One region of the Kocuria sp. CPCC 205235 genome, then DNA from elsewhere that is predicted to be linked to it. Evidence: riboswitches for the same ligand, from Rfam matches in the RefSeq annotation. Region 1 holds a riboswitch; each other region holds the start of a gene.
What was found. A riboswitch is a leader RNA that binds a small molecule or an ion and turns the genes downstream of it on or off. The one in region 1 is predicted to bind thiamine pyrophosphate.
Positions count from the first base shown of each region.

Region 2: it holds a riboswitch for thiamine pyrophosphate, as region 1 does, so the genes downstream of both, thiO (glycine oxidase ThiO) here and RF638_RS11810 (bifunctional hydroxymethylpyrimidine kinase/phosphomethylpyrimidine kinase) in region 1, are expected to answer to the same signal.
Region 3: it holds a riboswitch for thiamine pyrophosphate, as region 1 does, so the genes downstream of both, RF638_RS00070 (ECF transporter S component) here and RF638_RS11810 (bifunctional hydroxymethylpyrimidine kinase/phosphomethylpyrimidine kinase) in region 1, are expected to answer to the same signal.

Region 1 covers NZ_JAVKPR010000017.1:37,567-40,833, reverse strand. The annotation lists gene RF638_RS11815 (Rne/Rng family ribonuclease) at 1-1,128, shown strand, start outside; TPP riboswitch at 1,208-1,302, shown strand; gene RF638_RS11810 (bifunctional hydroxymethylpyrimidine kinase/phosphomethylpyrimidine kinase) at 1,290-2,828, shown strand; gene rplU (50S ribosomal protein L21) at 3,040-3,267, shown strand, end outside.
Region 2 covers NZ_JAVKPR010000007.1:2,423-5,689, reverse strand. The annotation lists gene RF638_RS06780 (PhzF family phenazine biosynthesis protein) at 1-243, shown strand, start outside; gene RF638_RS06775 (thiol-disulfide oxidoreductase DCC family protein) at 240-659, shown strand; gene thiE (thiamine phosphate synthase) at 660-1,316, opposite strand; TPP riboswitch at 1,370-1,495, shown strand; gene thiO (glycine oxidase ThiO) at 1,493-2,743, shown strand; gene thiS (sulfur carrier protein ThiS) at 2,756-3,010, shown strand; partial or broken gene RF638_RS06755 (thiazole synthase) at 3,012-3,267, shown strand, end outside.
Region 3 covers NZ_JAVKPR010000001.1:14,383-17,649, reverse strand. The annotation lists gene RF638_RS00090 (Na+/H+ antiporter subunit E) at 1-245, shown strand, start outside; gene RF638_RS00085 (monovalent cation/H+ antiporter complex subunit F) at 249-512, shown strand; gene mnhG (monovalent cation/H(+) antiporter subunit G) at 509-874, shown strand; gene RF638_RS00075 (DUF4235 domain-containing protein) at 969-1,238, shown strand; TPP riboswitch at 1,329-1,435, shown strand; gene RF638_RS00070 (ECF transporter S component) at 1,495-2,100, shown strand; gene RF638_RS00065 (ABC transporter ATP-binding protein) at 2,097-3,267, shown strand, end outside.

The DNA.
Region 1 (3,267 bases):
GCCCCGGATCACCGTAATAACCGCAACGAGCGCAAGCGCTCCAAGCACAAGCAGCAGCACCAGGGTGGCCAGCAGAGCAACCAGCAGGACAAGCCCAAGAACTCCGGTAACGGCGGCAACAACGGATCGGACAACGGCAACGAGGGCAACGACCAGGAGTCCAAGGCCCGCGCGGAAGCCGCACGCAACGCGCTGGCCAGTATCGCTGCAGCTTCCCAGCACGACGACGACGCCGCCTCGGGTCACCAGGGCGGCGACCAGTCCGGCGAACGCTCCGGTGGTAAGGAACAGACGCCGGATCAGGGCAAGGATCAGTCTGGTTCCCAGGACCACGGTGATCAGGACGGCGATCGTCGCCGCAAGAAGCGTCGCGGCAAGCGCAGCCGCGGCCGCGCTCAGTCGGGCCAGGACAGCCAGGGCAACGATTCGCAGTCGAAGGATGCCTCGGATTCGGACGGCCAGGATCGTGACCGGGGTTCGGAGGACAAGGGCGAGAACCAGTCCTCGAGCCTGACCATTCACGGTGAGGTCATCGAGCTGCCGCACGGCGGTGGTTCCCCGGAGGACCAGCCGGAGAGCGGTCAGCAGTCGCTGACGCTGGACTCGTTGACGGCAGCGTTCACGGAAGCGCCCGCGCAGGACTCTTCCCAGGAACAGCCCACGCGAGGTAATCGCCGGAGCCGTTCCCGCCGTGCCCAGCGCGGAGCTACGCATGAATCCCGACAGGGGAGCGAGCAGTCCACGGCGGAATCCGCTGAGACTGCAGACTCCTCCAAGCAGTCCGGCTCAGAGCAGAAGTCCGGTGCGCCTGCACAGTCTTCGTCAGGACAGTCAGCGGGGGCTTCTGCTCCGAAGCAGGCGGCGTCACGTCAGGGCGCGGCACCCGCCGCCACCACGGAGACCAAGCCGGCCACGCGGCGTCGTTCGCGCCGTGCTTCCGCACCCACGGCCGCACCGGGAACGGCGAGCGTGCAGAAGCACGAGCCGGTCAGCTCCACGGGCACCGTGAAGCGGTTCACCGCCGACGCGTCCAAGCAGGACGCGCCCAAGTCCTCCTCGCAACCCACCGTGGTGGGCGTGGGCGTGAAGGCCGCGAACATGAAGATGACCGGCGGTTCCAAGGACTGACACCGGGCACCAGCTCCGGGATATGACATGCCACAGGGCCGCGGGGGATGAGAACCCGCGGCCCTGTGGCATGATGTGTATCACTGACACGGGGTGCCGCACGAGCGGCTGAGATGACACCCGTTGAACCTGATCTAGCTCGTACTAGCGAAGGGAATGTCGTGACTACTGCGCATTCTGATTCTTTGACCGTGCCCCGCGTGCTCTCGATTGCCGGGACGGATCCGACCGGTGGTGCCGGCCAGGCCGCGGATCTGAAATCCATTGCCGCGATGGGCGGTTACGGCATGAACGTGATCACCGCGGTGGTCGCCCAGAACACCACCGGCGTGATCGACATCCACACCCCGCCCGTGCACATCCTGCGATCCCAGCTTGAGGCCGTCAGCTCCGACGTCACCCTGGATGCCGTCAAGGTGGGCATGCTCGGATCGGTCGAGGTGATCGACACCGTCCGCGACTGGTTGGCCGCCGTGAAACCTCCGGTGACCGTGGTGGACCCCGTGATGGTGGCCACCGCCGGCGGCCGCTTGCTGCGGGCTGAGGCCGAGACGGCACTCATGTCATTGTTGCCCCTGGCCGATCTGATCACCCCCAACCTCCTGGAGCTCGCGGTGCTGGCCGATGCCCCCACCGCAACCACGTGGAGTGAGGCGCTAGAACAAGGACGATTCGTAGCCGAGAGGTTCGGCGCACGTGTGCTCGTCAAGGGCGGTCACCTGCCCGGGTCACGAACTCCCGACGCGCTGCTCGAACCGGGCCGCACCGAGCCGGTCGTGACGTTCGACGATCCTCGGGTGGCGACCTCCAACACTCATGGCACCGGGTGTTCGCTGTCCTCCGCCATTGCCACGGTGGTGGCCCGCACGGGGGGCTGGGCGGGGGCGGTGCGTACGGCACGCGCGTGGCTGCGCGGTGCGCTGGCACACGCGGACAGCCTGCACGTGGGGCACGGCAACGGTCCGGTGCACCACTTCCATCACGTCCAGGCCACCTTGCAGGACAGCCAGTCCTGTGAACGCTTCACGGATTCCCTGTGGCGCGACTGCGCGGGTGTGCGTGGTGACATCAACGAGTTGGAGTTCATCACCCAATTGGCGGACGGTTCGCTGCCGTTCGAGACGTTCGAGTGGTACATGGATCAGGACATGCAGTACCTGGACGTGTACTCCCGGGCCCTGGCTGCGTTGGCCGCCGCGGCGCCGTCGGAGACCGAACGAGAATTCTTCGCCGGGGGAGCGGCCGAGGTCGTCACCGTGGAGTCCGCCCTCCACCGCGCTCGACTGGGTGACGCCGAGCCCCTGCCGCCCTCCGAGGTGACCCGCACCTACACGGACTTCCTGTTGGCGGCCACGGGCAGTGAGCCCTACGCCGTGGGTGCTGCCGCAGTACTCCCGTGTTACTGGCTCTACGCGGCCGTGGGGAGCGCGCTCACCCAGAAGGCTCGTGTTGCCGGGCTGGACCCGCACCCGTACGGGGATTGGCTGGCCACCTACGACGCCCCCGATTTCCAACTGGCCACCGAACGCGCCCGCGATATCGTGGATCGTGCCGCCAGCGCCGCGGATCCTGTGACCCGGCAGCGCATGCGGGACGCGTTCATGCGTGCGTGCGAGCTGGAACTGCGGTTCTTCGCGGAGCCCGTTCGACGCGCCGAGGCGCGCCCGTTTGCCGTAGCTTCCACGCATCGGGTAGTCTAGATTTTCGGTGCCGGGTACCGACGTGCGTGTGGTCCGTTAATTCCACCCCGTCAGGCGGCACATTCGGGTTCACCTCCTGTTCGATGCGAAAGCCACGCGAGGCGCGGTCAGTTCTGACCGCCGCGACGTGATGTCTCGACATTCGTGGTCCTCCAGGTGTGTTCCCGTCCTTACACGTAGTCCATAGATGTCGAGAGAAGTGAGTTCCCAAGTGGTGTACGCGATTGTCCGCGCAGGCGGCCGCCAGGAGAAGGTTTCCGTTGGAGACCTCGTGACCCTTGACCGCGTCGCCGGCGAGGCAGGCAGCACCATTCAGCTTCCTGCACTGCTGCTGGTCGATGGGGACAAGGTCACCTCCGATGCCAAGACCCTGGCCAACGTCAAGGTCACTGCCGAGATCATTGAAGACCTTCGCGGTCCCAAGATCTCGATCATGAAG
Region 2 (3,267 bases), on a different contig from region 1:
CAGTTCGAGGTCCGCGCGTTCGTGACCGGCACCGGCGGCTACGAAGACCCCGTCACGGGAAGTCTCAACGCGAGCCTGGCGCAGTGGCTCATGCGAACCGGCCAGGCGGCGTCGTCGTACTTTGCCCAGCAAGGCACGGCCATGGGGCGCCGCGGGCGCGTGACCGTCACGTCGGATGCCGCTGAGAATGTCTGGGTGGGTGGGCACTGCACCACGTGCATCAGTGGGTCGGTGCTTCTGTGACCGACCGACAAGTCACACCGACCGAGGCGCACCTGGACCTGATTTTCGACGGCCGCTGCGGCTTCTGCACCCGCGCCGTGGGGTGGGTGCACAGACTCGACCGGCACCGTCGCATCAGCACCCACGCGTATCAGGAACCTGACGTGCTGGAGCGCTTCGGTCTCACCGAATCACAAGCTCACACTGCGGTCTGGGCCGTGGTCGGCGGGACACCATCGGCCGGCGCAGCGGCCGTAGCCGAGACTCTGGACACCGCCCTCGGCACCCGCATTTTTGGCAAGCTCTACCGCATCCCACCAGTACGAACGGCCCAGGATCGCGTGTACCAATGGGTCGCGGATCACCGCGGAAAGTTCCCCGGTGTCACGCCGTGGTGCGAATGTCACCCGGAAAACTGCGAGCCCAGAACTACGTAATTACAAGAATTTCCGCAGCTCGCGAGCGGCAGCTTCCGGGTCGGTGGCATCCGTGACCGCCCGAACCACCACGATCCGTGACGCGCCGGTCTCGAGCACGGACGGCAACCGCTCGGCGTCAATCCCGCCGATGGCGAAGAACGGCTTGTCTCCCGCGTGCTCCGCGGCATACTTCGGCAGTTCCAGCCCCACGGCGGCACGTCCGGGTTTGGTGGGCGTTTCCCACACGGGTCCGGTGCAGAAGTAGTCCAGGCCCTCGTCCGCAATCGCTCCGTCCACTTGCTCACGAGACAGGCACGAGCGGCCGATGATCACGTCATCGCCCAGCAACTGGCGCGCCTGCGGGGTGGTGAGATCGCCCTGCCCCACGTGGAAAACATCCGCACCGGTGAGCATCGCTACGTCTGCCCGATCATTGACCGCGAACAGCTTGCCGTGTTCCCGTGCAACCTCGCCGAGCACCTCGATGGCCTCGATCTCTGCCGCGGCTTCGAGTTTCTTGTCACGCAGCTGGATGATGTCCACGCCGCCCTCGTACGCGGCATGCAGGAATTCCCGCAGGTCACCGCGCTCTTTTCGCGCCGTGACACACACGTACAACTTGGCATTCGCGAACGCATCACGCCTACGGGTTCCCTGACTCTGTTGCTCACTCATGTGGCCATGGTGCCACGGGTCACGGTTACACTGAGAGGTACCGGTCACATGACCGGTAGTTCCACGGGAGTCCGCGACTGTTGCCCCGGCAACCACCGCAGCGGGCTGAGAGGGCGTGAGCCGCCGACCGGAAACCTGATGCGGATCATGCCGCCGGAGGGAGTGTTGTGGCACCCATGCCACCCGTCCAGCACCACAGTGCGCCACGGCACGCAGTGGTCGCGGGCGCCGGCTTGATTGGTCTGGCGACCGCTTTCGAATTACGACGCCGCGGCGTAGCAGTCACGCTCGCAGACCCCCGTCCCGCCTCGGGAGCCACCCACGCTGCCGCGGGCATGCTCGCCCCGATCGCCGAAACCCAGTACGGCCAGGAAAGCCTGTACCCCCTCATGGCTGCCTCCGCCGTGGAGTATCCGGCATTCATCGAGCGGGTCTCCGCGGCCTCCGGGCTCCCCACCGGCTACCGCACCGAAGAGACCCTGGTGTTGGGAGTCGACTCCGCCGATGCACACGCCTTGCAGGACCTCGCAGCCCACCAGCGCGCCGCGGGCATGCAGGTCGAGAACATCACAGCTCGTCAGGCCCGGAAACTAGAGCCCGCTCTCGCACCGCATGTCGCGGGTGCCATCAGGGTTCCCACGGACCATCAGGTGGACCCCCGACTGCTCGCCGCATCCCTGATCCAAGCCCTGGACGCACCGGCCATTGACACGCTGAACGGTGCCACAGACCCCGGCCCCGCGCGTTGGTTCCACGCGAAGGTCGAACGAGTTCTCTCAACCCGCGGTACCGAACCCCAGGTGACCGGAGTGCTCCTGGAGGGAGGCGAGACGGTCGAGAGCGACGTCGTCGTGCTGGCCACTGGACTGAACACCAGCGATACCGGACAGCTACCCGCGGGCCTGACCCTGCGGCTGCGCCCTGTGTACGGCGACATTCTGCGGCTGAGCGTGCCCGATTCGCTGCTCCTGCCCGGGGAGGAACACTTGATCACACGCACGGTTCGCGGGCATGTCCACGGGCGGGCCGTGTACCTGGTGCCCCGAGCCGACCGGACGTTGGTGCTGGGCGCCACGAGTCGCGAAGACGGGCGAGCGTCCGTACTGGCCGGTGGCGTGCACCAACTGTTGCGGGACGCACGCGCCATCCTGCCCGCTGTGGACGACTGCGATGTGCTGGAGATGCTGGCCCGCGCTCGCCCGGGGACTCCGGACGATCTGCCGTACATGGGGTTGTGCTCCGTGACCGGCCTGGTGATCAGCACCGGTCATTTCCGGCACGGAATTCTGTTGACTCCCGTGGCCGCCCGGTTGGCCGCAGAACTGGCGACCGGTGTCGCGGACCCGGCCGTCAGCCACGAGCACGACTCCGACTTCTTGACCTCGACCGACCCCGCGCGGCATTCTCCCGCGCACCCCGAGATGTAACAGGTGAACAACATGAATACCGCTCCTCAGGACACCATCCAGGTCAACGGACATCCGGTTCCTCTCACCGAGGGCCTGTCCGTGGCCGATGCCGTTGCGGATCTGACCGGCCGTGACATCACCGCCGCGGGCCGCGCGGCTGACGGCAGGCCACTGGGCATTGCTGTGGCCCTGGATCACGCCGTGGTTCCTCGTTCGCGGTGGTCCGACACACTGCTCGAGGCGAACCAAACCGTGGAGATCGTCACCGCCGTGCAGGGAGGCTGAAATGACCACCGACGACTTGACCATCGACGGCGTGACGCTCGGTTCGCGGCTCATCATGGGTACCGGCGGCCTCACCGACCTGGCGATGTTGGAGCGCGCGCTCCTGGCATCGGGGACGGAGCTGACCACGGTGGCGGTGCGGCGTTACTCGCCCGGGTCGGGCCTGGGTTCCGGCGCTGGCCTGGGTTCCGACGCTGGTCGCAGCGGTGGTGCTGAAGCACCTCGTAACGGGACCGCCTCTTCGGTTGGTGACGCAG
Region 3 (3,267 bases), on a different contig from region 1:
CGGGCATTCTGTACTTCCACGTTCTGGACGTATCGAACGAAGAACAGGCAGAGATCTTCCGCAAGTCCGCACTCAGGATCGAAGCCGCCTGGATCCGCATCATGGGCACCAAGGAACAGCTGAAGGAACTGAAGCACGAGTCCAAGGGCGATGACACGACCACGACCGGCATGATTCATTCGCCATCCACTCAGATGCACCGCGCAGGCGGGGCAGCTGAGCGGGCTGATCGGGGAGAGGAGTAAGCCGTGTTCGAGATAGCAGTATGGATCTGCGGGGTCTTCCTGGTACTGGCTGCGGCCGGGGCCATATACCGCCTGGCCAAGGGGCCCTCCCTGCTGGATCGAGTCATTGCCAGCGACGTATTGCTGGCCATCGTGGGTGCCGCCTTGGCCATCGAGATGGTCTACAACCACCACATGAACAACATTTTCCTGTTGGTCATTGTCTCGCTCATCGGGTTCTTGGGATCCGTGACCGTGGCCCGCAACGTGGGAACGGGGAAATCATGACGTTCGAACTCATTCTGGATATCGTGGCCGCGGTGTGCATGGTGGTGGGTTGTCTGATGTCTCTGGCGGCAGCCGTTGGTCTGGTGCGTTTCCCTGACCTGCTGTCCCGGATGCACGCGGGTACCAAGCCCCAGGTGTTCGGCCTGCTGTTGTTGTTGACCGCGGTGGCCATCGAGGGGCGGGACCCCACCATGATCCCGTTGCTGATCCTGGCCTGGTTGTTCATGCTGCTGACCGTTCCCGTCTCTGCCCACATGGTGGGGCGGTCCGCCTACCGGTCCAAGCACCTGCACGAGGAGAACCTCACCCAGGACGACCTGAAGGACGTCGTGGATTACGCGAGCACCCGGCGCGAGGATTAAAAATTTCGGCCCGGCAGGGGCCGAAGTTGTCGTGGAACCGCCAAGTGGTTCGTATGCTTGGTGAAGAACTGTGAACCATGAAGAGGAGCGTTCGATGAGCAAAGCAATTGATTTGGCCAGCACCGCGGCATCGCTGGGCGGAACCGCAGTGGCCACGAAGGTTCTGACCGCGGGGTGGAAGAAGGTCACCGGCAACGAGCCCCCGGCTAAGAACCCGGATCCGGACGAGGCCTGGCGCGACATCATCGTGTGGGCTCTCCTCACCGGTTTGGTGACCACCCTGGTCAGGGTGGGCGTACAGCGCGCCATGGCCAAGATCAACGCGGATAACGACCAGGACAATACGTCGCAGACCGAGATCTGAGGTCTTTGAACTGTCGGAAGCGGCGGGGGTGCGTTCATCGAACGTCTCCCCGCCGCTTTTTGTGATCTGGCGTTCTGGTCTAGGATGAGTTACTAACGACAGGGGAGCGCCCGAGCGGCGCTGAGAGTGCGCACCAGCGCAGACCCTCGAACCTGATCCGGGTCATTCCGGCGATAGGGAGTCGAGTATCTCAAAGGGCCCGTGCACGTTCCGTGTGCGGTTCTTTCCCCTCCTGTACTCATCAGGAGGATGAAACATGACACAGGTCAAGACCGGGACAACCCGTACGCCTCAGAAGTCGTGGCGCGTGGTGGACATCGTGGTGGCTGCGGTGTTGGCCGCCGTGTGCGCCGTGGTCTTCTGGGCGTGGGCGAACCTGCTGTACCCCGTGGCAACCACCGCTGCGGTGGCTTATCCGCCGGCCACCGGGCTGATCGGCGGCGGTTGGCTCATCGCCGGAACTCTGGGTGCCTTGATCATTCGCAAGCCCGGAGCCGCGGTTTTCTGTGAGCTGCTTGCGGCCGTTCTCGAAGGATTCTTGGGCACGCACTTCGGATGGACCGTGGTGATCTCCGGCCTGGTGCAGGGTGCTGCGGTGGAGATCGTGTTCTTGTTGACCCGTTACCGAAAGTTCGGTTTGGCCGTTGCGGCCGCCGGTGGCGCGATGGCGGGGCTGTTCATGGGCGTCAGCGAGAACATCATGTACAACTTCGAATGGGCCCTGGACCAGCAGGTGGTCTACGCATCTCTGACCACGTTGTCCGGTGCGATCATCGCCGGTGTTCTGATGTGGTTGGTCACCCGTGCGCTGCAGAAGACGGGAGTGCTCAACGGCCTGGCGTCGGGCGCAGCGCGGCGATGACGTCGCACGTGGCCGTGGATCAGCGCGGGGCGGAGGTGGTGCTCACGGAGTTCGGGTGGCACTACCCGGGACGCGAACAGCCGTCCCTGAATTCGGTCAGCGCGCACATCCGACCCGGCGAGCGAGTGCTGCTCCTGGGCCCGTCCGGGGCCGGTAAGTCAACGTTGCTGCACGCGATGGCCGGGGTCGAGCAGGACCCGGACGGGGAATCCCGATCGGGGGAACTCACCGTCAACGGTGTGGATCCGCGTGACGCTCGCGGGGCGGTGGGCTTCATGCACCAGGACCCGGAGACGCAGGTTATTCTCGCGCGGGTGGGTGACGACGTCGCTTTCGGCCTCGAGAATCTCGCCGTACCTCGCGAGCAGATCTGGGCCCGCGTGGGCGCCGCTCTTGCCGAGGTCGGGTTGGATCTCCCGCTGGATCACTCCACGACCGAGCTGTCCGGTGGGCAGAAGCAACGGCTGGCGCTGGCCGGAACCATGGCCATGCGCCCGCAACTGTTGCTGCTGGACGAACCCACGGCCAGCGTGGACGAGCAGGGTGCAGCGGAACTGCGTGACGCCGTGGAACGCGCCGTGGCGCAATCCGGCACCACGATGATCGTGGTCGAACACCGGGTCGGCCTCTGGGAGTCCGTGGTGGACCGCGTGATCGTGCTCAATGACGATGGACGGGTGGCCTTCGACGGCCCCACGCGCGAAGTCCTCGGAGACGCCCGCGAGCTATTGCAACGCCAAGGCACGTGGGTTCCGAACTGGACACCGCGCACCATGGCACCACCGGCTCGCGATGAGCAGGCGACCCCGCTGCTTGAGGCGCGTGGACTGGCCGTGAGTCGAACGCAACCGAGCTCGCGAACGGTGGCGCGGCGGCGTCGTCGGGAGCGGAAGGCCTGGGCCAAGGGAACCCCCACCCAGGCCGATATATACCGCAACAAGAATGTGATTCCCGCGGCCGCGGACATCGACCTGAGCGTGCGCGCAGGCCAGGCCCTGGCCATCACGGGCGAGAACGGTGCGGGCAAGTCCACGTTGGCACTGACCCTTGCGGGACTATTGTTGCCGTGCGCGGGAACCGTTCACGCCACCAAGGCCCTCGCCGGGGACGCGCCCGCGGACCCCTCACTGTGGGAGGGGACCGAACTCATCACCCGCATCGGCAGCG